2 regions of the Paenibacillus sonchi genome follow, and region 2 is predicted to be linked to the other one. Evidence: riboswitches for the same ligand, from Rfam matches in the RefSeq annotation. Region 2 holds a riboswitch; the other holds the start of a gene.
The links. Region 2 has a riboswitch for cobalamin ahead of JI735_RS18665 (energy-coupling factor ABC transporter permease). Riboswitches for the same ligand answer to the same signal wherever they lie in the genome.
Positions count from the first base shown of each region.

Region 1: another riboswitch for cobalamin. It lies ahead of JI735_RS11405 (anaerobic ribonucleoside triphosphate reductase); the one in region 2 lies ahead of JI735_RS18665 (energy-coupling factor ABC transporter permease).

Region 1 is NZ_CP068595.1:2,477,333-2,492,622, forward strand. Features, by position in the region: gene JI735_RS11390 (ribonucleotide-diphosphate reductase subunit beta) at 275-1,306, opposite strand; gene JI735_RS11395 (ribonucleoside-diphosphate reductase subunit alpha) at 1,592-3,925, opposite strand; partial or broken gene nrdG (anaerobic ribonucleoside-triphosphate reductase activating protein) at 4,163-4,557, opposite strand; gene JI735_RS11405 (anaerobic ribonucleoside triphosphate reductase) at 4,554-6,539, opposite strand; cobalamin riboswitch at 6,826-7,055, opposite strand; gene JI735_RS11410 (MTH1187 family thiamine-binding protein) at 7,405-7,713, shown strand; gene JI735_RS11415 (sugar phosphate isomerase/epimerase family protein) at 7,753-8,526, shown strand; tRNA gene JI735_RS11420 (tRNA-Thr) at 8,615-8,686, shown strand; gene JI735_RS11425 (extracellular solute-binding protein) at 9,504-11,036, opposite strand; partial or broken gene JI735_RS11430 (carbohydrate ABC transporter permease) at 11,114-11,973, opposite strand; gene JI735_RS11435 (ABC transporter permease) at 11,951-12,922, opposite strand; gene JI735_RS11440 (helix-turn-helix domain-containing protein) at 13,150-13,548, opposite strand; gene JI735_RS11445 (response regulator) at 13,476-14,663, opposite strand; gene JI735_RS11450 (sensor histidine kinase) at 14,635-15,290, opposite strand, start outside.
Region 2 is NZ_CP068595.1:4,237,060-4,252,349, reverse strand. Features, by position in the region: gene cobM (precorrin-4 C(11)-methyltransferase) at 1-599, opposite strand, end outside; gene cobI (precorrin-2 C(20)-methyltransferase) at 596-1,417, opposite strand; partial or broken gene cbiE (precorrin-6y C5,15-methyltransferase (decarboxylating) subunit CbiE) at 1,591-2,819, opposite strand; gene JI735_RS18710 (cobalt-precorrin-5B (C(1))-methyltransferase) at 2,812-4,122, opposite strand; gene JI735_RS18705 (precorrin-8X methylmutase) at 4,175-4,849, opposite strand; gene cobK (precorrin-6A reductase) at 4,859-5,638, opposite strand; gene JI735_RS36040 (sirohydrochlorin chelatase) at 5,635-7,191, opposite strand; gene cobJ (precorrin-3B C(17)-methyltransferase) at 7,203-8,138, opposite strand; gene JI735_RS18680 (energy-coupling factor ABC transporter ATP-binding protein) at 8,399-9,298, opposite strand; gene cbiQ (cobalt ECF transporter T component CbiQ) at 9,366-10,157, opposite strand; gene JI735_RS18670 (energy-coupling factor ABC transporter substrate-binding protein) at 10,141-10,437, opposite strand; gene JI735_RS18665 (energy-coupling factor ABC transporter permease) at 10,440-11,207, opposite strand; cobalamin riboswitch at 11,384-11,570, opposite strand; gene JI735_RS18660 (ArsR/SmtB family transcription factor) at 11,745-12,692, shown strand; gene JI735_RS18655 (DUF6171 family protein) at 12,828-13,115, opposite strand; gene JI735_RS18650 (alpha-N-arabinofuranosidase) at 13,132-14,628, opposite strand; partial or broken gene JI735_RS18645 (5'-3' exonuclease) at 14,820-15,290, opposite strand, start outside.

The sequences.
Region 1 (15,290 bases), 1.8 Mb from region 2:
GGGCTTTTTGCAAATGTAAGAATTTATATGTGGTTGTGTGTTGAGGTGAAGTGAAGAGTCAGGAGCCTAAAATAGGCTGTGCGGATCTTCAGCGTCAACATCAAGGTCCAGCTTGGGTCCGCACTAATTAGTTCTATTGCATTCTGTGAAGCAGAATGTAGCGGATACGCCTCAAAAGTGCCTTTTGGCGAAAATCTGCTGCAGGAAATGCAACAGATTGCTTTTCTATGCTGAAACCGGACGGATCTGCTGCAGAAAATGCCGGCACAGCACCTTACAAATCGTCGAACCCGTTGTCGTCGCCAACCTTGCCGTAGTTGCGGGACTTGGCTTCGAAAAAGTCGGTTTTGGTCGCGTTCAGCGCTTCGTCGGAGAAGGGCTTGATCCATGGCATGCAGTTAACGTCTACGCCGCTGTAGGCTTTTTCCAGGCCCATGAGGGTCAGACGCTTGTTGGCTGTGTATTTGATGTAGTCGCTCAGTTCGTTCATATCAATGCCGCGCACGTTGGTCAGCGTGTAATAGCCCCAGTTCGTTTCGAGCTCTACAGCGCGGTCAATGGTGCGGTAGACATAATCCATATTTTCTTTGGTGTTCAGCTCAGGGAAATCCACCAGCAGCTGCTTGAACACTTCGGCGAAGAAGTAGCAGTGCTGATTCTCGTCACGCTGAATGTAGGAGATCATCTGGCTGGTCGCCATCATTTTCTGGTCACGGGCCAGGTTATAGAAGAAGGCAAATGTACTATAAAAGAAAATTCCCTCCAGAATCAAATCAGCCACCATCGCCCGGAAAAAAGTCTCCTTGGACGGCGCATCGCGGAACTCCTGATAGATGTCCGAGATGAACTGGTTGCGTTCCAGCAGCACCGGATCATGCTTCCAGTATTCAAAAATCTCCTTTTGCTCGCTCTCCGAGACGATAGAAGAAAGGACATAGGAGTAGGACTGGTTGTGCACAACCTCCTGCTGGCCGATGATCGCCGAAATCGCCTCCAGAGAAGAATCGGTAAAATAACGCTTCACATCGCCGACGAACATGGTCTGCATGGAATCGAGCACCGCCAGCAGTCCGATGTTGATTTTGAACACGCGCTGTTCTTCCGCTTCCAGCAGCGGGAACTGCTGCGCATCCTTCGACATCGGGATTTCATCGGCGATCCAGTGGTTCAGCAGCAGCACCTTGTACAGCTTGTACATGTGCGGCATGCGGATATCGTTCCAATTCAGAATCCCTGAACATTCCCCGTCGATGATGCGGGTGGATTGGTTCGGGGCTTCGGTATTAAAAATCTTTTGCAGTTGCATTTTGTTTCCCTCCTGTATTTTGCGTGAGCTAATCTTCTGTGGTGTCTTTTCTATAGAATACGGCGATGGAGTAACGGAGAGGAAGTTTGGAACTGGAGAAGCGTAGCGTTCGCCTGAAAGCTTTCCGAAGGAAAGCTCGCATCGAAAGCATAAGCTGTCATCGGATGTCATCCGCAATAAGCGGCATACAATCAAGACATCTGATGACAACAGCGACCGGAAGTCCAAACATTCCTCGCAGTTACGGTCTTATCGCTGTACTTCTACGTTTAGGCACGAAGACAATTAGCTCGCGCAAGACTCACACTCTTCTATAGTTAAAGCACGGCTCCGTACATAATACGTCGATTTCAATCCGCCCTTCCAGGCGTTCAGGTGCAGGTTCAGGAAATCGGTGGCCTTGATGTCCGGCGTCACGTACAGGTTAAAGCTCTGGCCCTGGTCAACATGGCGCTGGCGGGCCGAGGCCATGCGGATGGACCAGTTCTGGTCAATCAGAAACGCCGTTTTATAGTACCAGATCGTCTTCTCGGACAGATCCGGTGCCGGGTTGGCGATCTTGTAGGTGGTTTTTTCCTCATAGGAGAGCAGCTCATACAGCGGATCGATGCTGGCTGTGGAGCCGGCGATGATCGAGGTCGAGCCGTTCGGGGCAATCGCGAACATCCAGGCGTTGCGCACGCCGTCCGCAGCCACTTGCTCCTGCAGCTCACGCCACTGCTCTGTAGTCACGTATTTGCCTTCCTGTTCGCCGCTGGTATAGCCGCGAGAGGTGAAGTAGGCACCGGTCTCCCAATCGGAACCGGCGAACTTCGGATAGCGGCCCTTCTCACGGGCCAGCTCCATGCTGGAGCGCACTACCAGGTAGTTGATATGCTCATACAGATGGTTGTTGTATTCCACGGCTTCATCGGACTCCCAGCGGATGCCCTCCAGTGCCAGCAGATGATGCAGGCCGAAGGTGCCAAGGCCGACCGCACGGTATTGGCTGTTCGTGTACTGCGCCTGCAGCACTTCAATATTGTTGATGTCGATTACGTTGTCGAGCATGCGGACCTGAATCGGCACCAGCCGCTCCAGCACGCCTGCCGGAATAGCGCGGGCCAGGTGGATGGAATTCAGATTGCAGACAACGAAGTCGCCGGGAACCTTCGAGATCACGATCCGGGTCTGTCCGTCCTTCGTAACCAGCTCTTCACTCTCAATAACCGTTGCCGACTGGTTCTGCATAATTTCCGTGCACAGGTTGGAGGAGAAGACCATTCCCTGGTGGCGGTTCGGGTTGGAACGGTTGACGGTGTCCCGGTAGAACATATATGGCGTGCCGGTTTCGAGCTGGGATTTCATAATCCGCTTCATGATGTCGATGGCCGGAACCGTGATGCGGGAAAGCTCCAGATTGGCAGTGGCTTCGGCATATTTTTCACGGAATGAGCCTTGTCCCAGCTGTTCATCATAGAAATCCTCAAGACCGAGTGCGCGTCCTTTGGCATCTTTCCAGCCCATTACCTTCTTCACTTCATGCGGGCAAAAGAGATTCCAGTGTCCGCGTGCTTCCACAGCCTCCATGAACAGATCGGGCAGGCAGACGCCGTGGAATACGTCATGCGCGCGCATCCGCTCGTCGCCGTTATTCAGCTTCAGGTCGAGGAAGGCGAGAATATCTTTATGGAAAACGTCGAGGTAGACGGCGACGGCGCCCTTGCGTGTGCCGAGCTGATCGACGCTGACCGCGGTATTGTTCAGCTGGCGAATCCACGGGATAACGCCGGAGCTGGTGTTCTTGTGGCCGCGGATATCGGAGCCGCGGGCCCGCACCTTGCCGAGGTAGACGCCGATGCCTCCGCCCATTTTGCTGAGCCGGGCTACATCGGTGTTGGAGTCGAAGATGCCTTCGAGCGAATCGTCTACCGTGTCGATGAAGCAGCTGGAGAGCTGTCCGGCGACCTTTTTACCCGCATTGGACATGGTAGGGGTAGCAGCGGTCATGTAAATATTGCTCATCGCCCAGTAGGCTTCCTTGACCAGTTCCAGACGTTTCTCTTCCGGCTCGGTATGCATGAGGAACATGGCGATAATCATATAACGCTCCTGCGGCAGCTCCATGACGCGCCCGTCAAAATCATGAGCCAGATAGCGGTCAGACAGGGTTAAGAGGCCGATATAATCGAACAGCAGGTCGCGTGTGTAATCGATGCAGCCGCCAAGTTCCTCAATCTGCTCCTTGGTATAGTGGGAGAGCAGCTCTTCGCGGTAGATGCCCTTTTTCACCAGATCAGTAATCAGCGGATACAGCTCGCCGTAAGGCTCATCCGGGTAAGCTTTGTAGCGGCGGTTGACGGCAGCTTTTTTGTACAGGGAGGTCAGCAGTGAACGCGCAGCGGCGAATTTCCAGTCCGGCTCTTCTTTGGTAACCAGCTCAAGCGCGCTCATCGTAAAGGCATTGCTGATCTCTTCTCCGCTGACCTCCTCACGGCGCAGCTTGGACTGCACCCCGCGCAGCAGGGTTTCTTTGCTTAGATGATCCAGGCCTTTCAGGATACGGTCGGCGTACACGGAGAGACGGATTTCATCAAAAGCCAATTGGCGGTTGTCGGGTTTCACTACGAGCTGTGGCATAAGTGTTCATACATCCTTTCATTTTTGGGTTTAATTTTCAATATAAAAAATTGAAGTATATAAGCGCAGAGAGCGGCCCGCACCGAGGCTTGGCCTGCTCTTTGATCGTTGCCAATTTTATAAGGCAGCCGGCTGCCAATGTACGATTTCCGTACCGGCAAGGCTGGCCTGAATGTCAATAATCCGCTGGTTGCTGCTTCCCCGGTAGGGGAGGGTGGTGTCTTTGAGCTCTTCCACAAAACGCCCGTCAATCACGACCTGGCACAAAGTCAGCAGGTTCCATTCGGGTGAGCCCGGAGCCGCTGTAAGCTCCTCATAGGTATAGCCGGTGTAAATCCATACGGAATAGTCCGGCAGCACGCTGCGCAGCTCCTGAATGAAGCCCGCAGCCTCCTCTGCCGAGAAAAAGGGTCGCCGCCCGCCAGCGTCAGTCCGTCCAGCAGCGGATTTGCCGCCATCTCGGCGATAATCTCCCGCTGGCGTTCCAAGGTGAACGGCTCGCCGTAGTTGAAATTCCAGGTCTTCGGGTTGAAGCAGCCCGGGCAGCGGTGACGGCAGCCGCTGAGGAAGAGGACGGCCCGCATGCCCTCTCCTTCGTTGATCGATTCCGGGTAGTAGCCGCATATATTCATAGATGCTTAACGCGGTCCCTTACTTCGGCTTGCTTGGCGGCATTGAAGCGGGTCTGGTAGTCGCCGGTCAGATAGCCGGTTACCCGGCGCAGGCGGCGGATATGCACATCCTTCTCATGCGCGCCGCAGGAAGGGCAGTTCGTGCCGATCACACCTTCGTAGCCGCAGTCCGAGCAGCGGTCTATCGGGTGATTGATGCTGAAGTAGCTGACCTGCTGCTCCAGCGCATAACGGATGATCTTCACAAAAGCCGCCGGGTTGCTGCGGGCATTGCCGTTCAGCTCTACATAAGAGATCGCGCCGGCATTGCAGTATTCGTGGAACGGCGCTTCCAGGCTGATTTTCTGTGCGGCGCCCAGCTCATGGTAGACCGGGACATGGAAAGAGTTCGTATAATATTCACGGTCGGTGACGCCCGGAATCGAGCCGAGCACCTTGCGGTCCACTTTGGTGAATTTGCCGGACAGGCCTTCAGCCGGTGTGGCGAACAGCGTGATGTTGAGGTTCAGCTCCTCGCTCTTGCGGTCGCAGTATTCCCGCATGTGGCGGACAATGGCCAGCGCTTTGGCGTGGATCTCCATGTCCTCACCGTGATGCTTGCCGTACATGGCCTTCATGCATTCCGCCATGCCGATGAAGCCGATCGACAGGCTGCCGTGCTTCAGCAGCTCGCCTACACTATCTTCGGGAGCGAGCGCTTTGCCGCCTTCCCAGACGCCTTCGCGCATCATGAAGTCGGAAGCCTTGGCCTTCTGGGAGGCCTGGATGCGGAAGCGGTGAAGCAGCCCTTCCAGAGCGATGTCCATGTAATGGTTCAGATCGTCATAGAAGCCTTCTTCGTCGGCGGCAAGGCGGCGTCCTGTGGCAATGCCGTAGGCCAGTCCCAGCCGCACCAGATTGAGCGTATTGAAGGACAGGTTGCCTTTGCCGGAGCAGTGATTGCGTCCGAAGCGGTCGCCCAGCACCCGTGTGCGGCAGCCCATCGTGGCAAATTCGGTATCCGGATCAGCCGGATCGTAATATTGCAGATTGAGCGGCGCATCCAGATTGGCGAAGTTCGGATACAGTCTGCGGGCGGAACATTCCGCCGCCTTGAGGAACAGCTCGTAGTTCGGATCGCCCTGCTGCTGGTTCACGCCCTGCTTGCATTTGAAGATCTGGATCGGGAACACCGGCGTTTCGCCGCTGCCCAGGCCGTTCATCGTGGCCGTCAGCAGCGAGCTGATGACCAGCTGCCCTTCGGGAGAGGTGCAGGTGCCGTAGTTGATGCTGGTAAAAGGAATCTGTCCGCCCGACCGGCTGGACATTGTATTAAGGTTATGTATCATGCTCTCTGCGGCCTGAAGCGTTTCACTTTCCGTCTCCTTCAGCGCAAAGCGGAAGGCCCGCGGATACTGCTCTGCCAGATCGCTTCGGCTCATAGTGACTTCCCCGCCGATCTCTCCGGTCGTGCCTTCTTCGAAATACTCCAGTCCCTTGCGGAACAGCTTGGCGAAGGATTTGGTCACATAAGGAGCCAGATCAAAATCCAGTTTGTTGGCGGATACGCCGCCGTATTGGGCATTCTGCTGCGACTGGAAAATAATCGCCACCAGCGACATCGCAGTCATAATCGAGTTGGGTGGACGAACGCTGCCGTTGCCGGTGTTGAAGCCTTCGCGGAGAAGCTGCTCGAACGGGATAAAGATGCAGTTGGTGGTTCCGATTGCGTATTGGTCCAGATCGTGGACATACACCACATTATCGAGGGTAGCCTGCACGAGCTGCGGCGGCATCGTGAAGTTGCGGGCATACCACTTGGAATACTCACTGCCGAACTTGCTCATTTTGCCGGAAAAGCTCTCACCGTTCAAATTCGCATTTTCGCGCAGCAGATCCAAATCCCGGCTGTCGATAATATCGCGCCCCAAATGGATCACTTCCTCCAAAAGAACCTCCTGTGCAGCTTGTCCACCGTTGTACCGTTTCTCCAGCAGCGTCATTGTCTAGCTCTCCTCTCCGTATATGAAACATGTTCTGATTGTAATAAAAAAGCATCCCCCGCCGAGGAAGGCGGAAAATGCCCGGATGCGTAGCGCAAATAACCTGAGCGGATATTTGCGGATGGTCTCCATGGAAATATGCTTTCCCGCAGAAGCCGATACCTTAACGCGATAAGGCTTATCGCGTTAAGGTATCGGCAGCCTTGGCTCCCTGGCATAAGGGAAGGCTAAATCTGCTTGTGCAGGCCGCATGCGGACACCTCTCCTGTTCCTCGCAGGCGTAAATAATGGTGCCCGGAAACAGGCAGGTCTCCTGGCTTCCGGTGAATCCGGGGCACCTTCCCAAGGGGGGCTGCCCCTCAGTGGCGTGAGCCTCAGGATACTGCTCCGCAGGGCTTCTGGGAGCCTGCAGGGCATCCGGTTACAGTGGCGGGACCGCAACGGATTTGCACCGCGCTTCCCTATTAAGCTTCAACTCTCCTGTGAGAGCAAAGCACCTGTTTCCACTATATTTTGTTGTCGCTAGATAAAAATAACCCAATATCTTGTGTTTGTAAACAATTTTTTGCGAACCCGCGCCCGGTGCGGACTCCGCCCGTTTACTCACAACTGATCCACAGCTGATCCACAGATAACCCGGTGTTCGTCCACAATTAGTCCACAGGTAATCCACAGCACGGGGGCAAATTTTGCCGGAACTGATTCATAAATTGTCCAAAATACGCCACAAAGGTTCCAAAACCTGGTCATACCCGTAGTAGGACTTTAGGCGATTTGTGGGGGGAGGCAGGAGTTGCTACAATAGAAGGGACCAGAGACTTATGTAACGAGGCTTATAGAGGCTTATAATAGGAGGGATTTCAGGATGGCGATTGGCGAAGTAACCGTAATTCCGATTGGTACAGGCAGCACCAGCCTCAGCAGCTATGTGGCTGACATGCAGCGCGTGTTAGAGACCGTGGAAGGCATTACCTACGAGCTGACATCCATGGGCACCATTATCGAAGGCCCGCTGGCGCGGATTCTGGCGGCCGTCGAAGCGCTGCACGAGTCCCCTTTTACTGCCGGAGCACAGCGGGTATCCACCTCGCTCAAGATTGATGACCGGCGGGATAAGCCGTCCACAAGCCGCAGCAAGCTGGAATCGGTGGAACGCAAGCTGCAGGCGGATTAATTCAGGTTAACAATTACAGCGACAAGGAGCGGATGCTTAATGGCGGCTATCAAACAGCAGATCGGGATACAGATGTACACGCTGCGGGACAGGGCGGAGAAGGATTTTCTGGGAACGCTGCGCAAGGTGGCGGAGATCGGTTATAAGTCGGTGGAATTTGCCGGGTATTTTGGCGTATCGGCTGCAGAACTGCGCAAAACGCTGGATGAGCTTGGACTGTCGGCCCCCTCAGCGCATGTAGGGCTGGATTTCAGCAGTCTGGAGAACATGCAGTCGGCATTATCCAGAGAGATCGAATATGCCCGGGAGGTGGGGCTGGAGTATCTCATCACACCTTCTGCGCCTCTTCCGGAGCAGCCTGCGCTGGACGATGTGCTGGCTCTGATTCCATTTTTTGAAAAGGCTTCCGAGCTGGTACGGGCAGCAGGGCTGAAGTACGGATACCACAACCATGACTTTGAGTTCAAGCAGGTCAACGGGCAGGCCGTCATCGATATCTGGCTGGAGCGGATTCCTGCTGAGCATATGGTGGCTGAGTTTGATTTGGGCTGGGTCCATGTGGGCGGTGCGGTACCGGCAGAATATATCTCCCGCTATGCCGGACGCGTGCCTCTGGTCCACATCAAGGATTTCGGCACAGGCCATGAGGAAGCCGATCTCGGAAAAGGTCAAGTAGACTTCGATAGTGTCTTCAAGGCTGCGGATGAAGCAGGAATTCAGCACTACATCGTGGAGCAGGAGGTTTTCGAATCGTCGTCACTGGAGAGCGCCCGGCTGGCGCTGGATTACTTCCGCAAGCGGGGAATGCTGTAACCGTTTCCTGACCGGACTGTGAGAGAAAGGGTTGCGTTTTTCTCCGGACGATGTATAATGTATTTTGTTTGACAGAAAAATGCTGTAAGCTGGTGTAGCTCAGGGGTAGAGCAACGCACTCGTAATGCGTAGGCCGGGGGTTCAATTCCCTTCACCAGCATCCACAAAAAACATACGTAGCGCGGATTCTTGAAATTTCAAGAGCCGCGCTTTTTTGATACGGGAACGATTCATTTTAGAGCATACATAGATAACCCGGCTAGAGGCTGATGTGTGGTTTTTCACTTTTTAATATCAGCTCTGCCTATAAAACACTGAATATTATTGAGGGATTGTTTGGAGTGCTAACGGTTACTCTGATGATTTTTCTGTTAAACAAAGGTGAAGGGAGGAATAGAAACTTTTATATTGGATTAGCAGTTCTCTTTTTGGCAGGCTACTATATTTCTTGGATTTTCTACTATAACGGAGTGGTTGCTCCATGGTTATTGATACTGGGAATTGCTTGCATGCCGCCGCTTTATTTCTTTTTTGCCGGGCTTTGGATGAAAAACTATGTCCTCCTCGTTCCATGTGCTATTTTTGGAGTTACCCATATTTTGATCACATGCATGAATTATTTGGGAGCTTGAATTGTTAGAATTGTTTTTGTGAGTAGCTGGATTCTAAATTGATTTTGGGTTCTGACCGAATTTGCAAAATGTGAGCTATAAAAGAAAAGAGACATCTCTAAAAGAGTCATCTCTTAATAAAATCGTAAAGAACAGCCCGGAGTTTATGTCGCAGATATAATCAAAGTGGTTTAGCTGTAAGGTTTCAAATAAACCTTATAGCATACATCATGAGCAACCAAGCTTTGTTTAGTGGGATTGGCGTCATAATTATAATCAGCCGGGTCTGTCTCAAAAGCATACAAAACATTAGTCACAAGGTAAGATTATAATTCCATAAAAGCAGCTCTCCTACTCTTAAATGTCTTATTTCCCGTAACCGAGTTCATTCAATTGGCTGATTGCCGTATCGAGATAGTTCTTGTAGCTGAACGTGTTTTCCAGCGTCTCCAGAAACTTGCTGTAGCTGTCGATCTGGGCTTTGCCATAGACAAATTTGATCATTTCTTCTTCAATGAAGCGGTTGGCGTCGGCCGGGTTGTAGCCCGGAGGGCTGGTCACAAAGCCGTCCAGTGTCTGGATGCGCGGCAGGTTGGCTTCAAAGTCAATATAGGCGGCCAGATTGCTGAATTTGGATTTCAGATAATCCGTTTCCGGGCGGCCTGTGAACTGGTACAGCCAGGTGAATGAAGCGTCGGAGCGGCCTTTGTCGGTAATTTTGACAGTATCGCCTTCCAGCGTATAGTGGGTATTCTCCACCCCGTACTGCACCAGCCGGTTGCCTTCCGTTGTCGATACATAATTGAGCAGCTCCAGCACTTTGTTCAGCTTTTCCGGCTCGCTTTCCAGCTTTTTGGGGATGACCCACAGGCCGCTGGAAGCACCGATATTCAGGGAATTGGCGTTTGCGATGCCGGTTGGTCCTTTCGGGGGAGCCAGTTGAATCCATTCCGCCTTGGGATTGGCGCCTTTCCAGACGGCTACCTTGTCGTCTTTCATGATTTGCGCCCATTCGGTGTTGATGATGCCCACCTTGCCCTGAAACGCCTTGTCGATGGCCATCGTCCCCTTGTTGCTTACAATTTCAGGGTCAACGACTCCGGCATCGAGAAAACCTTTGATAGTGGCCAGTGCATCTTTCATTTCCGGCTGGTAAAATGTGCTGACTACCTTGCCGTCACGTACAAACAGCTGTGAGGTGTCAAAAATATTGGTGAGACCGTAAGCGCCGAAAATCGGGTCGAAGGTCTGGAAGTTGGTGCCGGTGAGGCCAAAGGTGTCGTTTTTGCCGTTTTTGTCCGGGTCGTTGGCTGTAAACGCTTTAGCAACCTCCAGCAGTTCATCCACGGTAGCCGGCGGCTGCAATTGCAGATTATCCAGCCAGTCCTTGCGAATCCAATACGTGTAGGAGACCGATTGACCCGTTTTGGGCAATGCATACTGCTTGCTGTCCAGAATGCCTTTCTTCAGCACCTCATCTCCGACAAATTTGGTGTATTCCGGCAGTTTGTCCAGATACGGCGTCAGGTCGAGCAAAGAACCGGACTGGGCCAGTTTTTGCAGATGGGCTTTGCTGGTCGCCAGCAGCAGATCGGGGAGATTGCCCGAGGCCGCACGGACATTCATTTGATTCTCATAGTCGTTCTGGTCGCCCACGAGTGTCAGCTTCAGGTTAATGCCTACTTGTTCATCCAGCGCTTTCTTGATGAAATCATCTGCCGGCAGGCTGGTGCCCCAGCTGATTTCGGCTGCTTCGATGTCCACCGGCCCGGCTGCCGCCTTAGCGGAAGCATCGCCTTCTGCGGTTTTGGGCGCATTGGACCCGCCGCCGCAGCCGCTGAAAAGCGCGACAGTCATAGCCAATGCGGTCCACGCCATTACTCTGTTCTTCTTTCTCATTACAACCCCTGCCTTTTCCCTGATTTATTCCTTGCACAGTAGTATGAATGAAGTGGGAAGCCTTAACGGATTCCCAGTTATCCCTTGATCGCTCCCAGGAGCATCCCTTTGGTAAAATGCTTCTGGATAAACGGGTACACCACGATAATTGGCAGGCTTCCGGCAATGACCGCCGCCATCTGCATGGCTGCTGTCGGGACGGTAACCTCGGCCTGCAGCTCATTCGATTGAGTCAGCAGGAGCATATTGCGGATGACCACCTGCAGCGGATGCAGCTTCACGTCGGTAATATACAGAATCGCCGAGAAAAAGAATTCCAGTGGCCGACCATATAGAACAGGCCAACCGTCATTATGGATGGAATCGACAACGGAATAACAATCTGCCATAAGATGCGGAATTCCTTGGCCCCGTCTATTTTGGCCGATTCAAACAGCTCTTCCGGCAGATTCTCAAAAAAGCTTTTCATAATAAGCACGTTGAAGGTGGCGATTGCCCCCGGAATAATGAGCGACCATAGGGTATCCAGCATCCCCAGTGAGCGGACAACCAGATAGGTTGGAATCAGGCCGCCGTTGAACAGCATGGTGATGACGATAAACAGCAGGAAGAAGGTCCTTCCGCGCAAATTCCTGCGGCTGAGCGGATAGGCGGCCATCGTTGTCAGAATCATGTTGATGGCGGTGCCGGTCACTGTAACAAACAGCGTGACCAGCATAGAGCGGCCAAGCGCCGGATCGGCCAAAATCCGCTGGTAAGCTTCAAAAGAAATGCTGCGCGGAATGACGACAAAACCTCCGTTTTTGATGACTTCGCTGTATGGCGTCAGCGACATTGAAATGACGTAGAGCAGCGGGAAGATGGCCACTACCGCCACTGCCGCAAGCAGGAGATAGACCACGGTGTTAAATAATTTATCGGATTTGGCGTTTACCATATTCCGCCCCCCATCGTTTAGCCAGCCTGTTGGCCCCCAGCACCAGCACAAAGCCAATAGCTGATTTGAACAATCCTACCGTGGTCGCCAGACTAAAGTTCATTTGCTCCAGACCGGTCCGGTATACCCAGGTATCGATAATATCGCCGACCTCATATACGCGCGGGTTGTAGAAAACATAAATTTGCTCAAATCCGGCGTCCATGATGCTGCCGATTTTGAGGATCAGGAGCAGGATGATGACATTGCGGATACCGGGAAGCGTAATATGCCAAATCATCCGCAGCCGGCTGGCGCCGTCTACCCTGGCCGCTTCGAACAGCGTCGGGTCGATCCCGCTGATCGCAGCCAAATAGACGATTGCGCCCCAGCCGATATCCTTCCAGATTTCAGTCGAGACCAGCATGCTGCGGAACCATTCCGTTGAGCCGAGGAAAGAGATGGACGAGCCGCCCGCTTCTGTAATCCACCGGTTGACCAGCCCGGTCGTCTCCGAAAAGAAAGCTACCGAAATGCCGTAAATGATAATCCAGGACAAAAAGTGCGGCATATAGCTCAATGTCTGGACCCACCGCTTCAGCCACATCACCCGGCATTCGTGGAACAGAATCGCCAGAATGATCGAAGGCAGCATCCCGAACACCAGCTTGTATAAGCTGATCAGCAGGGTATTGGACATGAGCTGTAAGAAATACGGAGAATCAAAAAACATTTTGAAATACTTGTACCACGGGTCGGCCCAGGGGCTGTGCAGGATGCCGTCCGTAAAATTATAGTCCTTGAAGGAGATAATGACGCCGTACATCGGCAAGTATTTGAATACGAAATACCAGATTAGGCAGGGAAGCAGCATCAGGTACAACGCCCGCATTCCCCATATCCTGATCCATGCCTGACGCAGCGGTGACTCTGCTGTCTTGTTCCTTGTCATGCCAATGGATTCTTCCATACGCTCAACCTTCCTGTCTGTGTTTTGTTACTATCATAGCGGACAGGGGAGGCAGGGCGTAATCTTCATATCTCAGCGATTCAGTGTACAATTTTAAGTTCTGGGGAGAGTAGCAAAGCGGACAGACAAGGGGGAAAAGAATGCGCTGGAAACACGGCGCCGCAGAAGCGTTTCCTGCAGGCGCACATGCTCAGGGGGAGCGGGGCAGGAGGCCGGCGGCATTAATATTATGGCGCCGGCGGCTCAGTGCCCGCCCTTCCTTTACACTGCTGCCTGTATTCGTTGGGTGTCAGCTTCGTCCAGCGTTTGAAAATTTTAAAGAAGTAGCTGGGGTTGGCGAACCCGACCCGCTCCCCGATTTCGGCGACGGTCAGGTCGGTCTGCTCCAAATAGAACCTCGCTTCATTCACCCGGATGTGCTGGAGATAGTTGATGAAGGTCTCGCCCGTTTTTTTCTTGAATAGGCCGCTCAAATAATTTTCATCCATATTGACGTATTGCGCCATCGCCTGCAAGGAAATGTCCTCGTCATAATGATGCAGCAAATAGCGGATCATTGTGTTGATCTCGGGATGGTCCGTCTCCTGCGGCCGCTGCCCGCCAAGACCCTTGGCATAAGTCCGCATCCGCGCGACCGTCCGCTCCAGCAATTCGGGATGGCGCACGGCATCCAGCAGTGCGCCGGGCGGTTCTGCAGGCTTTCCGGCAATACGCGCGAACAGCTTGTCCAGCCGCTCGGCGGTCTCCTTGACTGCCGCCATCGGCATGCGGACGGCCGCCATGAACTGCCATAGCTGCTCCAATTTGGCGGCACAGTCGCCCACATCGAGCCGCTCGAAGCGGCCGATAATCTCCCGTTCCTGTTCCCAGGGAACGGGGAGGGGTGCACCGGCACCGTATCGGCTTCGGCCGTAACGCCGATCTCTCCACGGGCACAGCCATAATAATAGCGGCCCAGCACCTCCAGGTTCATCCGCCAGGCGCCCAAACCGGCATCTGCCGCCGATCCAAGGCGGCGGACAGCGGGCAGCCCGTCATAGATGAACACCTCAGGCCGCAGTGCCGGGCTGCGCTCCAGCCAGACCCAAAAAGTGCTCTGCCCCATATGCCTGAACAGGTGGCAGCGTGCTGCCTGCCCTGCCTCTGCGGGCAGCAGGGAAGGCAGGTCGGCTTTGCTCAGCATCCGGGTGCCGCTCAGCACCGAGATAAGCAGCAGCCCTGGGGAGTTTGCCGTTAGGCGGCGGAAATCCTCGAATTTGTCTGTTTCATTCTGGTGGAGTTCCTTGCCCCACAGGCTTCGCCACATATAACCGGCTGCCTCCCGGAACAGCTGGTCCTCCAGCCGGTCCTGCTGTTCCACCCGCTTCATCAGCTTGGCCCGGGCTTTGTTCAGCGCCTGGAGCAGCTCTTCGTCGCTCATGGACAGCTTGAGAATATAACTGGATGCGCCATATTCAAGCGCAAGCCGGGCGTATTCGAACTCGCCGGCGCAGGTAAGCATGATGAACGATCCTTCAAAGCCCTTGGCCCGTGCAGCCTGAATCAGCTCCAGGCCGTCCATGTAAGGCATAAAAATATCGGTAATTACAATATCGGGCTGCAGCCGGTCCATCAGCTCCAGCGCTTCCTGCCCGTGGGTGGCCTCACCGGTAATGGAAAAGCCGTGCTCCTCCCAGCGGATGGATTGGCGGATCGAGCGGCGGACGAACGGCTCATCTTCGACCAGAAGTATTTTCCACATTTCGCTCCTCCTTGTCATAAGGCAAAGAATTCAACAGAGGAATATCCAGCACAGCCACCGTGCCTTGGGGGAGCGGCAGCAGAAGCAGCTCGCCTCTCCCCTTATAGAGCAGCAGAATCCGTTCCCTCAGATTGCTGAGGCCGATGCCCTTGCGCCGTTTCCCCGAAGCGGAGCCGCTGCGCTCCAGCCCCTGGCCGTTGTCACCGATCTCGACCCGCAGCCTGCCGCCGGCGCCGGCAATCAGAATGGTTATTTTCCCGCCCGCCTTCATATGCACAAGTCCGTGATAAATCGCATTCTCAACGAGCGGCTGCAGGCTGAACTTTGGAATCAGGGCATACTCCAGGCCGTCGCCGATCATGTATTCCACGTTGAAGGAGTGGTCATAGCGGAAGGACTGGATGTAGACATACGCCCGGATCAGTTCGATTTCTTCCTTCAGAAAGACGAGGTCCGCATCGCTGTTGAGGCCTGATTCCAGCAGTTTGCCCAGGTTCTGGCAGATTTCCGATGTCCCCATATCACCGTGGTTGCGCGCGTTCCATTTGATCGTATTCAGCGTGTTGAGCAGAAAATGCGGATTCATTTGCGACATCAGCATTTGAAAGCGGATGGCTTCCTTCTGCC
Region 2 (15,290 bases):
GCCCGCTTCACCACAGCGATAGGCGTATCGGGGCTCCACCCGGCAGCGAGAAATTCCGCTGCCGCATGTTCAGCCAGCGAAGCGCTGAGGAACAGGGCTACGGTGCAGTGATGCGCCGCCAGCTGCCGCAGCTGCTCACGCTCCGGGACCGGCGTCCGCCCTTCGGCACGGGTCAGAATCACGGTCTGCGTCAGCTCCGGCACAGTCAGCTCTGCACCCAGCGCTGCCGCCGAAGCAAAAACAGAGCTGACCCCCGGCACGATCTCATAGCTGACGCCGTTCAGCTTCAGCAGCGACATCTGCTCCAGGATTGCCCCGTACATGGAAGGGTCGCCGGTATGGATGCGGGCTACGCTTTTACCGGCCTTCACTGCCGCGGTCATGATCTCCACCTGCTGCTCCAGAGCCATTCCCGAGCTTTGCAGCACCTCGGCTCCCGGACTCACACTTGCAATCAGCTCCCCGCTGACCAGTGAATCCGCATAGAGCACAACATCTGCAGAACGCAGGATGCGGCTGCCTTTTAACGTAATCAGCTCGGGATCACCCGGCCCTGCACCTACGATATATACTTTGGGTTCCAAGTCAGCCGCCGTCATTTGCTCACCACCATAAGGCTCAGGTATTCAAGCTCCCGGCCGCGCAGCTCGCGGGCGTCCCGCCACACCGTTTCATTAGGAGAGGTTACCTTGGTCACGACGGATGCTTTTCCCGAAAGCCCGAGCTCATCGAGCACATCCAACAGCAGATCCAGCACCTTCGCCACCTTCAGAAACACCACCGTATCATGATGCAGCAGCGCTTCCTTCAAGGCCTCCGGGTCCTCGGTAGCCGGAATAATCCCCACCCGCTGATCGCCATCGGCAAGGGGCTGTCCAAGCGCGGCAGCGGCGCCCAGCACCGACGATATTCCCGGAATGGAAACGACCGGCACACCAGGATGCAGCTCCTGCATCAACCGGGCCAGATGAATGAAGGTGCTGTACAGATTCGGATCGCCCTCCGTCACAAAAGCCACGTCCCGGCCCTGCTTCAGCTCGTTCCAGCAAAGCTCAGCCGTGCGGTTCCAGCCGCTTGCCAGCTGCCCGGGGTCTCTGGTCATCGGGAAGACAAGTCCCAGCATGACTTTTTCATCCGCCTTGATATGCATCTCCACAATTTCGTGGGCATAGGATTTCCCGCCCTTTTTAGTTGCCGGGTAGGCAATTACCGGACAATCCCTCAGCAAACGGCAGGCTTTGAGCGTAATCAGCTCGGGATCACCCGGACCTACACCCACTCCGTACAAGGTCCCTGTTCCGATTGGGGCAAGCTCAGATTCCACCAGCGGATACTCATCATCAGCATGATACGCTGCAACTGCAGTTTGCATGGCTGCTCCGGTGATTTGTTCTTCATGGGCAGCCTGCTCATCCATGGAGTGCAGATGAGGTTTCGTCTTATTTTTTGTAACCTTGTCGTCATGAGCGCTCCTCCTTTAGGTTAGTTAATCTATTGATGCAGCGATGCCTAGGCTAAACCCTTTCTGCCAGCAGCTGGTCACATAGAGCAGGATGGCCGATAGAGTACCAATACCGGTTAAAATCAAAATCAGTCCGGCCTGCGCCCGCTTACCACGTATACAGGGTTCATCCCCTCAAAACGGGTCATGCCGAGAATCGGCTTGCCCCTTGATGCCTGGAGCTGCGTCACCCCGGTGGCCATTCCGGCAAGCTTCAGCGCCTCCAAGCCCGTATACAGCGTCTCAATTGTAATTGCCCCGATCACAATCCGTCCTTCCGGCCGCAGCCGCTGCGCACAGTGCGCAATAATATGCTGGAGTCCGCCTCCGCTTCCGCCAATGAATACTGCATCCGGGTCCGGCAGCCGTTCCAGGCCCTGCGGCGCTTGGTCATGGATAATCTCAAAATCGGCGCGGAATTCCCGGCGGTTAGCTTCCATATTCGGCAGATTCTCTGCGCTTTTTCGATGGCGTATACCTTGCCACAGCGGGCGATCCGCGCACATTCGGCTGCCACCGCTCCCGAGCCGGAGCCAATGTCCCAGACCACCGCTTCTTCAGACAAATTCAGCTCGGACAGGACTAAGGCGCGCACCTCCCGTTTGGTGATCAGACCTTTCTCCGGGCGCCGCTGGTGGAAGGCTTCATCGGGATAGGCAAAACCGCGCCGCACCGCCGCAGTCCCGCTTCCCGGCTTCCACCGCAGAATGACTACGTTCAGAGGCGCAAAGTTCCCTTTTTCCAGCTCATCTAGCTCCCAGAACCGGCAGACCTCCTCACCCCCGCCCAGCCGTTCACAGACAAAGGCTTCATATTCGGTCATTCCGAACTCACGCAAATAAGCGCCTATAACGGCTGGGGTGTTGGCTTCATCGGTGAGCAGGGCGATTTTGTGCTTGCCGTCTATCCGCTGGGCCAATCCCCGGATCGGACGTCCATGCAGACTGACCAGCTCCGCATCCTGCCAGCTGTCCCCAAGCCGGGCAAAAGCAAGCTGGACACTGCTGTAATGCGGAATCACCTCGACATGCTCCGGCCCGAATCTGCGGACAAGATACCCGGCAATCCCAAAGAACAGCGGGTCACCGGATGCCAGCACCACCGCACGCCGCTCCTTCCACACTTCCTCCAGCTTATCGGCAAAAGCCTTCAGACCGTTCTTCAGAACGATCTTTTCCCCTTGATACCCGCCGAAAAAAGACAGCTGCCTCTCCCCGCCGAGCAGCACCTCGCTCCTCTGCACCTTGCTTAGACTGTCCGGGGTCAACCCTCCGGCTCCATCCTCACCGATGCCTATAATATAAATAATGTCAGCCACGGATTTCCGCCCTTCCCAGCACCCGGCCCTTCATGGTGACCAGCACCATCTCCACGGTCATGCCTCCATTCATATGCTTCAGACAATGCCTGCAGGCGTGCAGACACAATTGTTCAAAAAACACCCCATTCCCGGCCGCGGTCATCAGATCCGTCACCTGTGAGGCCGTGTTAGCCGCCGCAATCTCCCCCACCAGTTCATTATCCGCCCCGGACTCAGCCGCGATTTTGGCCAAAAAGCTGAAATCCACCGGCGCATTTTTGGAATGGATCAGCATGGCCCCCTGCGCCACCTTCGAAAGCTTGCCCGCCATGCCGACTAATGTGATCTTACGGACTCCGAAGGCCTTGGCGTGTTCCAGCGAGAAGCCGACATATTCACCCATCTGGATAAAAGCTTCCTCCGGAAGCTCTGCGAACATCGCCATTGCATACTTTTCACTGCTGCCGCCTGTGGTCAAAATAATCTGCTTGTTCCCCATGGCCGCGGCGACCGAAATCGCCTGTACCACACTGGCCTTGTAGGCTTCCGTGGAGAACGGCGTCACCACGCCGCGCGTGCCCAGAATGGAGATGCCCCCAAGGATGCCAAGCCGCGGATTCAGCGTTTTGAGCGCGATAGCTTCGCCTTCCGGCACACTGATAACCACCCGCACTCCCCGGGCCGCGCCATGCTCCTCCAGCACCTCGGACACCGCCTCCAAAATCATGCGCCGCGGCACAGGATTGATCGCCGCTTCACCGACCGCCACGGGCAATCCCGGCTTCGTAACTCTGCCTACCCCCTTGCCGCCGTCTATCTCTACGCCGGGGCTATCGCGCCAGCTCACAGCAGCCTCAATTCTCGCCTGATGCGTCGCATCCGGGTCATCTCCGGCGTCCTTCACTGTTGCACAGACTGCCGAGTCCCTGCCGCTGCGCCGCCCCCCGGTCAGCTTAAACGTATGCCGGAAGCCGGCGGGCAGATCGATCTCCACGCTCGGCGGGGCCTCCCCCGTGACCAGCAGGAGCGCAGCACCTTTGGCGGCTGCGGCTGCGCAGGCGCCTGTGGTGTAGCCACGCCGCAGCGGTGCAGCGGGACCGCCGGCAGCAGTCCGGCTCTCTCGCAGCTCTGGCACTGCTTGGCTTCCTCGCAGCTCCGGCACTGCTTGGCTCCCTTGCAGTTCTGCCGCAGCTTGGCTTCCCTGCGGCTCTCGCACTGCTTGGCTCCCCTGTAGCTCTGCCGCTGCTTGGCCCTTGTGTCCATGCTGCAAATCTCCGCTGTGCTTATAGTCCTGTACACTCTGTGACTCCTGCTGCTCCATGGCCCGTTTCTCCTCTCTCTGCTGATGAAGGATACCTCTCTTTGCTTCTGCTCTATCCGCCCTGACTCTGTGATTCCCCTGCCTGACGGACAGCCAGCAGACTGAGGGCGTTGACTGCCGCAACCACAACCGTACTGCCGCCCTTGCGGCCGATGTTGGTGATGTAAGGGATGTCCAGCTTGCGCAGCTCATCCTTGGACTCCGCCGCTGAAACAAAACCGACCGGCATGCCAATGATGAGCCCTGGCTGTGCTGCACCTTCTTTGATCAGACGGATCAATTCCAGCAGGGCCGTTGGCGCATTGCCAATCACATAGATGCCGCCCGGCGCTTCAGTGCAGGCTTTGCGTGTGGCAAGGATGGCCCGGGTTGTTCCCTGTGCCTTAGCCGCCTCAATCACATCGGGATCAGAAATATGCACCCGTACCTCTCCGCCGTATTTGTGAATCCGCTCCTTGGCAATACCGGCCTCGACCATGCGCACATCGGCGATAATGGGCTGCCCCTCCAAAATAGCAGAAATCCCTGCCTCCATCGCCCGGGGATGAAACACCAGACTCCGTCCCAGCTCAAAATCGGCGGATGCATGAATGATCCGCTGCACGACCGGGTACTGTAAAGCGCTAAACCCATGATCGCCCAGCTCGCGGGTAATCATTTGAAAGCTCAGGCTTTCTATTTCCTGCGGCTGCACTGTGAGCGGCTTAAAATCCGTCCCAAACTCCATAGCTATCCCTCATTTCTTATTAAAAGCGGCAACTGCGGACACTATCTCTTCAAATGACTCATACACCCTGCCATACTCTTTATAGAAAGCTTGCGGCCGCGCAATCAAAATAACATATATCCCCATATCGAGCGCGGCGTGCACTTTTTCATCGAGGGAGCCTTCCGCACCGCTTTCCTTAGTAACCATGACCTGTGTGCCGTACTGCCTGTACAATGCTTCATTCAATTCGCGTGAAAAAGGTCCCTGCAGCGCAATAATATTGCGCTGCTCTATCCCAAGCAGATGGCATTTTTGCATATTTTCCAGACAGGGAAGCAGTCTGACCGTCAGGCGGACAGCAGGGTCACCCAGCAGCGCCTCTGCAAAAATCTCCAAGGTTTTACCGCCCGTGGTCAGCATGACAGAGCCTTTCAGCTGCTTGGCCCTATGGGCCGCCTCCCCGTAGGAAGACACAACCAGCAACCGTGGATGCTGCTCATACTTGAGGCTGCGCCGTTCATAACGCAAATACGGCAGTCCCAGCGCTTCAGCGGCCCCCATCGCATGGTCATGCGCCTCTTGTGCAAACGGATGGCTGGCATCAATAATGGCGCTGCAGTCCAGCCCGCGCAAACAGGCGATCATCCCTTGCTGGTCCAGCCGGCCGGCACGGGTTGTGATGCCAGCTGCTTCAAGCCGCTCCGCAGCGCTGGACGTCACAACGGAAGCCAGCAGCGGCAACTGCTCCCGTGACAGGGCCAGCGCCAGCTCACGGGCGTCACTGGTTCCGCACAGCATAAATATCATCGCGGCCAGCGCGCCTTTGGAGCGCCGGCCGGGTACGCCGCATCCTCCGAATAGGAAGCCCCAGGCTGCGGCGGGACCGGCACCTCTGCGTCTGCAGAGGCCGGTTGGCTGCGGCGCCCGGACTCATGCCCATCCTCACCGTGGCTGTGGTGATCATGATGATCATCGTGATGGTCGTGTTCATGATGGTGGTGACCATGATGGTGGTGATGGTGGTGATGGTGTGCAGACGCTTCCTCGCGGTACACGCAATTGTCACAGTTGGCGGCTGTCCGGCCTGCCAGGGTCTCTTCGATCCGCTCCAGCAGCATGTCTGACAACAGCGGATGGGAGCCGAGACAGGTGCCGGCCTCCACTTCAATCTCCGGATGCGCTGCGGCAAAACGGCTCACCGTTTCGTTGAACTGCTTCATCAGCACTCCGGTGAACAATAAATACGGCAGCACGATAATTTTGCGTGCGCCGAGAGCCAGGCAGCGCTCCAGCCCTGCGGGCAGCGAAGGCTTGGTGATGGCAATAAAGCAGGCCTCGATGCTTTTGTAGGGAGTTCTCTCCCAGAGGAGGCGGGCCAGCTTGCATAAATCGCTGTTCGCATCCGGATCACTGCCCCCGCGGCCCATTACAAGCACGATGGTGTCCTCATCCTTTACTTTGGAATAAGGCTTATCCCTAGCAGCTGTTGAGGCCGTTTCTCCAACAGACAACGCAGCCGCAGTCTCCAGCCCCCCAGTATTCTGTTGCCCGGACGAGCCGCGCTCCACCAGCAGTGTTTCCTCCAACGGTTCTCCGTACAGCTCCGGCTGAGCCGATACCTGAACCGGCTGCGGGACAGCCCCGGCGATCCGGTCCAGCAGAATTTCTACCGCTCTCTCCTGCACTCCGATCGGACGGCCATATACAAACTCCACACCCGGATATTTCAGCTTTGCCTGATCCAGAGCCAGCGGAATATCCAGCTTGGAATGTCCAGCCGCGAACAAAATAATCGGCACAACATAGACCGTCCCGGCTCCGCCCAGCACACATTTGTCAATCCCCTCGGAAATGGACGGAGCCGATAACTCGATGAAGCAGGTTTCAATGGCAAGCTCCGGCCTGCGGGCAGCAAGCGCCCGGGTGAAATTCCGCAGCTCTTCATTCCCTTCTTCCACACGGCTGCCGTGTCCTACAAGTAATACTGCAGTTATCCCTTGTGCTCTATCATGGTTATGGTGCGAGTGCGTGTGCATGTGTTCACAGCGGAGTGCGCTCTCCGCTTGCGGGTAATGTGCTGAAATCCCACTGCCCATCCGCTCAAAAAAAGTATAAAACCGTTCATCCTGACTGCCCTGCGCACAATATTGCTCAACAACCTCAGTTACAGCGGCCACCGCTTCCTCTTCGCTCATCCCCGCACGGACCTTGCTGCCCGCGTGCGGGGTACGTCCGGTTTTTTTTCCGCCAAGATATAATTCATAGCTGCCCTTGGAATAGACAAGGCCGATATCCTCCAGGACCGCCGAACTGCAGGCCATCCCGCAGCCAGCCACACTGATCTGCAGCTCTCTTGGCACAAGCCGGCCGTTTAACTGTTGATGTAACCGCCGTGCGGCTCCAGCTGCACTCTCTTTCTCATGCCGCAGAAGCCGCAGGTTTTCACCTTCACCACATTCCCCGCAGGATTCAGCGCCGCCAGCGACCAGGGCTCCGAAGAGGTCCGCAGCCGCTCATGCGGCTTCAGTGCCTGCGTATCGGCGCCAAGGCTGTACTTGCGTTCATAGCCGCGCGGTGTAACCATGAGGCCGTCATAAACCATCGTTGCGGAGTTGCCGACGATCACGGTCGACAGCATGCCAATCTCGTGGTCCAGCATATCCCGGAGCGTTGTGACAATGGTCTGCTGGCGGTCGCGGTAGGCGCTTTTCACAATGCCCACGGGAGTAGAAGGATCACGGTAGCGGAGCAGGATTTGGCGGGCCTCTTCAATCTGGCGTGTGCGCTTTCCACTGCGCGGATTGTAAAAGGCAATCACGAAGTCCGCGGCTCCCGCCGCCTCCACGCGTGCCGCAATGCTCTCCCAAGGCGTTAGATGGTCGCTCAGGCTGATCGTGCAGGAATCATGCATAATCGGCGCACCCAGCAGCGAAGAACAGGATTGAATGGCCGATACCCCGGGAATCACCTCGACTTCCACCCCCGTAACACGGTCCCAGCCCCGTTCGATCAGCACTTCATAGACCAGTCCTGCCATTCCGTATACCCCAGCGTCACCGCTGGAAATGACGGCGATCGTCTGCCCGGCTTCCGCACGGCGCACGGCTTCCTGGGCCCGGCTGACCTCTTCGGTCATGCCTGTGCCGACAATCTCCTGCTGCCGCAGCAGCGGCTTAATCAGGTCCACATAAGTGGTGTAGCCGATCACGGCCTCACTCTCTTCCAGCGCTGCCAATGCACGGCCTGTAATATGCTCCAGCCTGCCAGGACCAAAGCCGATAATCAGCAGCTTTCCTTGTTTGTTCATTCATGTTCCCCCGTTCGCGTGTAACTCCAACGCTGACTCTAAATTGATGCTCATGCTCTAACTGTATTTGATGCAACTAAAGAGTCCTATTTTTGCGCTGAAACCGATTTAATTGCACACTGTACACTTAAAGGGACCGTATTTCAGCTAAAGAGGCCCAAACCGCTATTTAACTGTACAGATTACATTTACTTTTAAAAATGCGGGTTTGCACCTCATTTTAACTGCAGCAAATGCACTTACCCTCTAAGCGTCCAACACTAAAAAGTGAGTTCTACTCTACTATTGCTGACGACCAGCTTCCCCTTATCTCTCCCCGGACCTTCGCCCAGCAGACTGCTCAGCACCGCCTTGAACTCCTCCGCACTCCGGGGAGCTGCGTGCCCCGCCGTTACGCGCGGAGGCAGGCTGTGCCATAGCTCAGCCAGCAGCGGAAGCGCCAGGCCCATCGCCTGCAGCAGCTCCCCGCCGGCAAAAATAGCCTCCGGCGCTCCGGCAGCCCGGCAGACGCCCTGATCGAGGACAATGATCCAGTCCGCCCAGCGGTAGGCGAGATTCATATCATGCGTAGCCATCACCACAGTTGTACCCTTACGGTGTATGCTGTCCAGGCCATCCAGAAGCTGCGCCTCCGACAGCGGGTCCAGATAGGAGGTTGGCTCATCGAGCAAGATGAGCTCCGGCTCCATTGCCATCACACCTGCGAGCGCGGTACGCTTTTTCTGGCCCAGGCTGAGCTGATGAACCGGTTTATCCTTCAGCGCGGCAAGGTCAAGCAGCTCTAGCACCGCAGCGCACCGCGCCGCTATTTCTGTCTCTGGCATGCCGGTGCCCCGCAGCCCAAAAGAGATATCCTCCAGCGGAGTACTCAAAATGAGCTGCTGCTCAGGGTCCTGAAAGACCAGCCCGACTCTGCGCCGCAGAGCGGCAAGCTCCTTTTTGGTATAGGATACAGGCAGTCCCGCTTGCAGAACCCTTCCCTTTTGCGGCCGCAGCAGGCCAACCGCATGCAGGAACAAGGTTGATTTGCCGGAGCCGTTATGTCCAAGCAGGGCTGTTTTGCAGCCTCCGGGAATCGCTGCAGTCAGCCCCCGGAGCGCTGGCTCCACCGTGTCCGGATAATGAAATACGGCATCCTCGAAGGCTAAAATGTAATCCATCTCCACGCTGTCTCCTTCTTCAGCAGTTCTGTTTCCAGGCTTTTCACTGCATTGATTCCTGCCATTCTCATCTTGTCCACAGCATCCACAGCTGTGCCGCCGCCAGCAGGACGATTCCCGCATACGCCTCAAAGGCAAACCTTCGGGGCACTTTCCGCCTCACATACGGGGGTAATAGAATCTCCCCGGTAAACCCCCGCGCAGCAAGCCCCTGCGACAGCCCATAGTAGCGGTGCATGGTGTTTGCGAACAATGACGCCGCCATACCTGCAGCCTCCCGCAGCTTGAATCTGAAGCCCCTGCGGCCTCCGCGCAGCCGCCGGGCCAGCAGCAGGCCATGGGCGGCATCGTCCAGCAGGAACAGGAACCGGTACATGACCAGCATCAGCTCCAGCACGATCTGCGGCATCCGCAGCCTGCGGAGCACCTGCAGCAGCTCGCCGAACGGCGTGGTCAGCATGATGAACAGGCAGCAGGCCAGACAGGCCGATATCCGGGCCAGCAGCAGCGCTGCCCGCACGCCTCCTGCCCGGGTTATGTACAGAAACTGGGCTGTGCCCGGAATCCGCAGGTACAGGGCGGCCTCCCCGGCTGCCGGACGGCCCAGCTCCACCAGCAGTGCCGGCAGGCTGAGGCCGTAGAACAACAGCGCAGTGCCAAACAACTGCCCGTAGGCGCGCGGCGGGATTTTGGCATATTGCAGGCACCACAGCATCAGCCACAGCGTAATGAGAACCTGAAGGGCCGGATGCAGCACATAAGCAAGGGCGAACATGACGGCTGCGAAGAGGCTTTTCCACATCGGGGACACTTGGCTCAGGGCATTGCTGCAGGATATAACATCAATTCTTCTGATCATTCAGCTTCTGCCGGCCCTGTCTTCCCTTCAAAAGACCCAACGTATAGCCGATCACCCCTGCGCCGATAGCCGCCTGCAGCGCGAATAACATGCTCTCCGTTTCACCCGGCAGCTCAGCCAGCGGCTTGAACCAGGGCTTATATGCAGGGTCAATCTCTGTAATTGCACCTTCTGCCGCATCATCGGCTCCGCCGAACTCTCCGTTCACGAACAGCAGCGGCAGGACCACCAGCAGAACCACCGCGAGCAGCATCAGCAGGTTTTTCCATTTGTTCTTTATCTTCACAGTGTATTTCCTCCCTTGGCTCCCCGTTTAAGCAGGGACAGCTCCTGTGGACTGTAGGCCTTCAGCCAGTTCCATAGCAGCACTGTCAACAGCCCCTCGCTGACCGCCAGCGGAATCTGGGTCACGGCAAAAATACCGCTGAATTTCACCATGGAAGCCAGCACACCGCCATCCGCAGACGGAAAAGCCACCGCAAGCTGAACGGAAGTGACCACATAGGTCATCAGATCCGCTACCGCAGCCGCGAAGAATACCGCCAGCTTTTCGCGTTCGCCCAGCTTCATAATCAGCTTATAGACCGCATAACCGGCAAAAGGCCCGGCCACTGCCATGGAGAAGGCGTTCGCGCCTAAAGTGGTGACTCCACCGTGCGCCAGCAGCAGCGCCTGGAACAGCAGCACAATGGAACCGGTCACGCTCATCGGCAGCGGACCCAGCATCACTGCGCCAAGGCCCGTCCCCGTCGGATGAGAGCTGCTTCCGGTTACCGAGGGCATTTTGAGCGCTGAGAGCACAAAGGTGAACGCTCCGGATAAACCCAGCAGCAGCTTCAGCTCCGGGTTGTCCCGGGTCATCCTTGTGAGCCTGCGGACGCCCAGGAAAAAGAACGGCAGAAAAGCCGCCCACCAGAACACCGCCCAGCCAACCGGTAAAAATCCCTCCATAATGTGCATTGCTTCCGCCGTTCCCGGCTCATTCAGCAGAAGATAAACGGCAAATACGCCGACCAGTGCCGTGAAACGCCAATAGCTCCGTTTGTTCATCCTTGCACCTCCTATTTGATTTTCGTGTGCGGCGTCAAACCAAAAACTCCCGCCCCTGGGGGCGGGAGTATCATGTACGTATCCGGATCACAAAGAAAAGGCTGCTTACCCGCCAAAATTAGCGGCACACCCTTATCTCTCAACCCATTCGTACACCGCTCCTATCCGCGTAGAGTCGTGTGTGCGCAAACAAGGTAGGTCTCCTGGCTCGGGATCATCGCTGGCCTTCGTCTTCCCCGGAGCAACCGAGTGACCTGTTGAAAGCTGGCTCTTCCTTACAGTGGCGGGACCGCTCGGGAGTTGCACCCGATTCCCTGTTATCCCTTGATGTGAATCAAAGGCACCTTGTTTCATCGCTAATTCATCCTGTACATCATAGCGGACATGGCATAAGCGTGTCTGTGATAAAAGTGGAGGTGTCCATGAACGGCAAGAAGCTTGTAAGAACCTCATTTGAATAATATAATTGTTAACTATACAAGCAGTAACGGCTTTGCCGTCCCCTTATTTTATTAACCTGTACCCGGAGGCTGTCCTATGAAACTGGATCTTACCGAAGAATCCCTGCCTGTCTACGAAGCTTTATCGAGCGCCGTGCGCCTCCGCATGCTCCGCCTGCTCGCCGTTCAGCCGATGAATGTCAAGGAGCTGGCAGCGGCAGCCCAGCTCAGCAGCGCGATCATGACGATGCATGTCCGCAAGCTGGAGGCGGCCGGGCTGATCCGGACACATATGGCTCCCGGGCGGAGCGGTTTGCAAAAAATCTGCACGCTGGCAGCTGAAGGCGCAGAGATCATTTTCCCCGCTCAAGCCCCGGCGGAACGCAAAAGCCACCGCAAAGAGATACCAGTCGGCCTCTACTCCGACTTTCAGATCGAACCGACCTGCGGTCTGGCAACGGCAGAGAAGGTCATCGGCAATTTCGACGACCCGCGCTACTTCTGGGATCTGGAGCGGATGAATGCAGGCATCCTCTGGTTCGGCAAAGGTTATGTCGAATACAAAATCCCCAACTTCCTCCTGTCCAGCGAGCAGCCGGAGGAGCTTGTCATTACAATGGAAATCGCCTCTGAGGCCCCGTCCATCAATAACAACTGGCCTTCGGATATCACCTTTACCTTGAACGGAACGAAGCTGGGCTTCTGGACCAGCCCCGGAGATTACGGAGACAGCAGAGGCAAATATACGCCGTCCTGGTGGCCCGCACTCACGAACCAATACGGGTTGCTCAAGCAGCTGCGGGTTACCCCCAAGGGGACCTTCATGGATGGGCAAAAGCTGTCCGGGGTTACGCTGGATCAAGTGGACATCCGCAGCAAGCAGTGGACGTTCAGACTGTCCGTGGAGGAGGATGCCGAGCATATCGGCGGGCTGACCCTGTTCGGCAAAGGATTCGGCAACTATAACCAGGACATGCTGGTTGAACTGTTCTATACGGAAATATCCGGCTTATCCGACAGTCCCGACGCTGCCGGAACGCCTTAAACCGGGCTCCATCAGAGGGTTGCAATGAAAGATCCCCGATCTTCCGCTGCGGATCAAGCCAGTGGAGGATCGGGGATTCTCGGTTATACAAGAACAGATAGAATTTGAAATCTGTTCTGTGGTCTTCATAGTGGATCAGTTGATTTTGGAGCCGTTAACCGGCTGCCACAGGCCGCCGCCGGGAAGCGGACAGCCGCGCGCCTTCAGCCGGGCAACAACCGGGATGATGCAGCCGCAGGCGGTGCAGGTCACCCCATCCTGGAGCTTGGGGCAGGTATTGCAAAGTGCGATCCGTTCCGCATACACCTGATCTGACGCGGTGTTGCCTTCATTGAACATCGATGACGCCAGTATACGGGCGATCTGCGCTTCCGTGACCTTATAATCTTCCCGGCAGCCTTTGCAGGCAGAGGTTGTGGCCATAGCGGTTCTCCTTTATTCAAGCTTTCGGTGTAATTTCCAGTACTGTTACCGACATGGCTGGCAGCTCGACAGTAACAGTATCCCCTTCCAGCTTAAAGGCTGTGAACGGCTGCGGAACAACCGCTTCCGGTTCGCTGAACGAGTTATGGGCATCAATGGTTGCCCCGGCAAGCGTAGTGCCGGCAATATCCACCGCTTGGCCGGCAAGGCCGCGCAGCTCCAGCGGAAGCACAGCCGCAGACGCATGATTCAGGTTGCACAGGCTGACATGAATCACACCCTCGGCCGTTACCGAAGCCGAAGCCGATACTTCCGGGATCTCCTTGCCGTCAAAGCTGTAAGACCCGCTGTCCAGCGTCAGATCCAGCAGCTCGGCATCCTGATGCACCTTGTACATATTGAATACATGATAGGTCGGAGTCAGCAGCATTTTTTCGCCTTCGGTAAGGATGACGGCCTGCAGCACGTTAATGGTCTGGGCAATGTTCGCCATCCGCACACGGTCGCTGTGCTTGTGGAAAATATTCAGCGTCAGTCCGGCAACCAGCGCATCGCGGATCGAGTTCTGCTGGTACAGGAACCCCGGGTTCGTGCCCGGCTCCACATCATACCAGGTTCCCCATTCATCGACGATCAGGCCGACTCTTTTCTCCGGATCATACTTGTCCATAATGACGCTGTGGCGGGTGACCAGCTCTTCCATGCGCAGCGCTTTTTCCAGAGTGGTGAAATATTCTGCAGTATCAAAACCGGTAGCCGCACCCTTCTGCTCCCAAGTAGCGCCGGGAACGGTGTAGTAATGCAGCGTGATGGAGTCCATGAACCGCGTGGCTTCGCGCATCAGCACTTCCATCCATTGATAATCATCCGCATTCGGGCCGCAGGCGATCCGGTGAATCCGGTTGTCCCCGTAGTTGCGCACATACGTCTGGTATTGGCGGTACAAGTCAGCGTAATATTCCGGACGCATATTTCCTCCGCAGCCCCAGTTTTCGTTACCCACGCCAAAATACTTCACAGCCCAAGCCTCTTCCCGGCCGTTCTTGGCCCGCAGCTCAGCCATCGGGGATACACCGTTAAAGGTCAGGTATTCCACCCATTCTGACATTTCCTGCACCGTTCCGCTGCCCACATTGCCGTTGATGTACGGTTCACATTCCAGCATGGCGCACAGCTCCATGAATTCATGCGTTCCAAAATGGTTGTTCTCCACCGTGCCGCCCCAGTGCGTATTAATCATCCGTTTGCGGCCTTCGCGCGCTCCGATGCCGTCCTTCCAGTGATATTCATCGGCAAAACAGCCGCCCGGCCAGCGCAGCACCGGCACCTTGATCTCCTTAAGCGCTTCCACAACATCATTGCGGATGCCCTTAGTGTTCGGAATCGGAGAGTCCTCCCCTACCCAGATGCCTTCATAAATGCAACGTCCTAAATGCTCGGAAAAATGACCATAAATATTCCGGTTAATCGTTCCCTTGCGGATATCCGTATGAAGCACAACACGCTGAGCCATTTCTATGCCGCCTCCCACAATTAATATATTTATTAACTACTTAATAATTATATTAACATTATAAAGGGCTTGCTTTGCATCCGTCAACAACAAAAAAACGCTTCCCTGCCGTTGTCGGCTCAGGAAGCGCTTCTGCGTAATCCGGTGATATGTTGTCAGTATTATAGGCCTGCTGAACAGAGAATCTGGTCTTAACCCAGATCCCCCAGCTCAATCTGCACAATCCCCTGTTCATCCTTCAGCGGGCCGACAAGATGCATCAGGCTGCCGAACTCCAGCTCCTGGAATTTGCGTGCGGCTTTCTCCCGCTGCAGCTCCCACAGGCATTCTGTAAGCGTACAGACCACCGGCACATCGCAGCGGATTTCGGCCAGCTCGCGGGACAGATGGAGCATGTCGAGGTCGGCTTCGATTTTGGCCCGCACCCCTTTGGGCAGCAGGTGAAGATTCTCGATCACGCCTTCCACGGTGCCGTATTCACTCAGCAGCTTGAGCGCCGTCTTTTCCCCGATGCCGCGCACCCCGGGTAGTTGTCGCTGGTATCGCCCATGAAACCCTTCAGGTCAATTACCTGGGCCGGGGTGAGCCCTCTTTCCTCCAGCAGCTCCGCCGGATCGTAGACCTTGTAATTGGAGCGGCCTTTTTTCATAATCACGACCTTT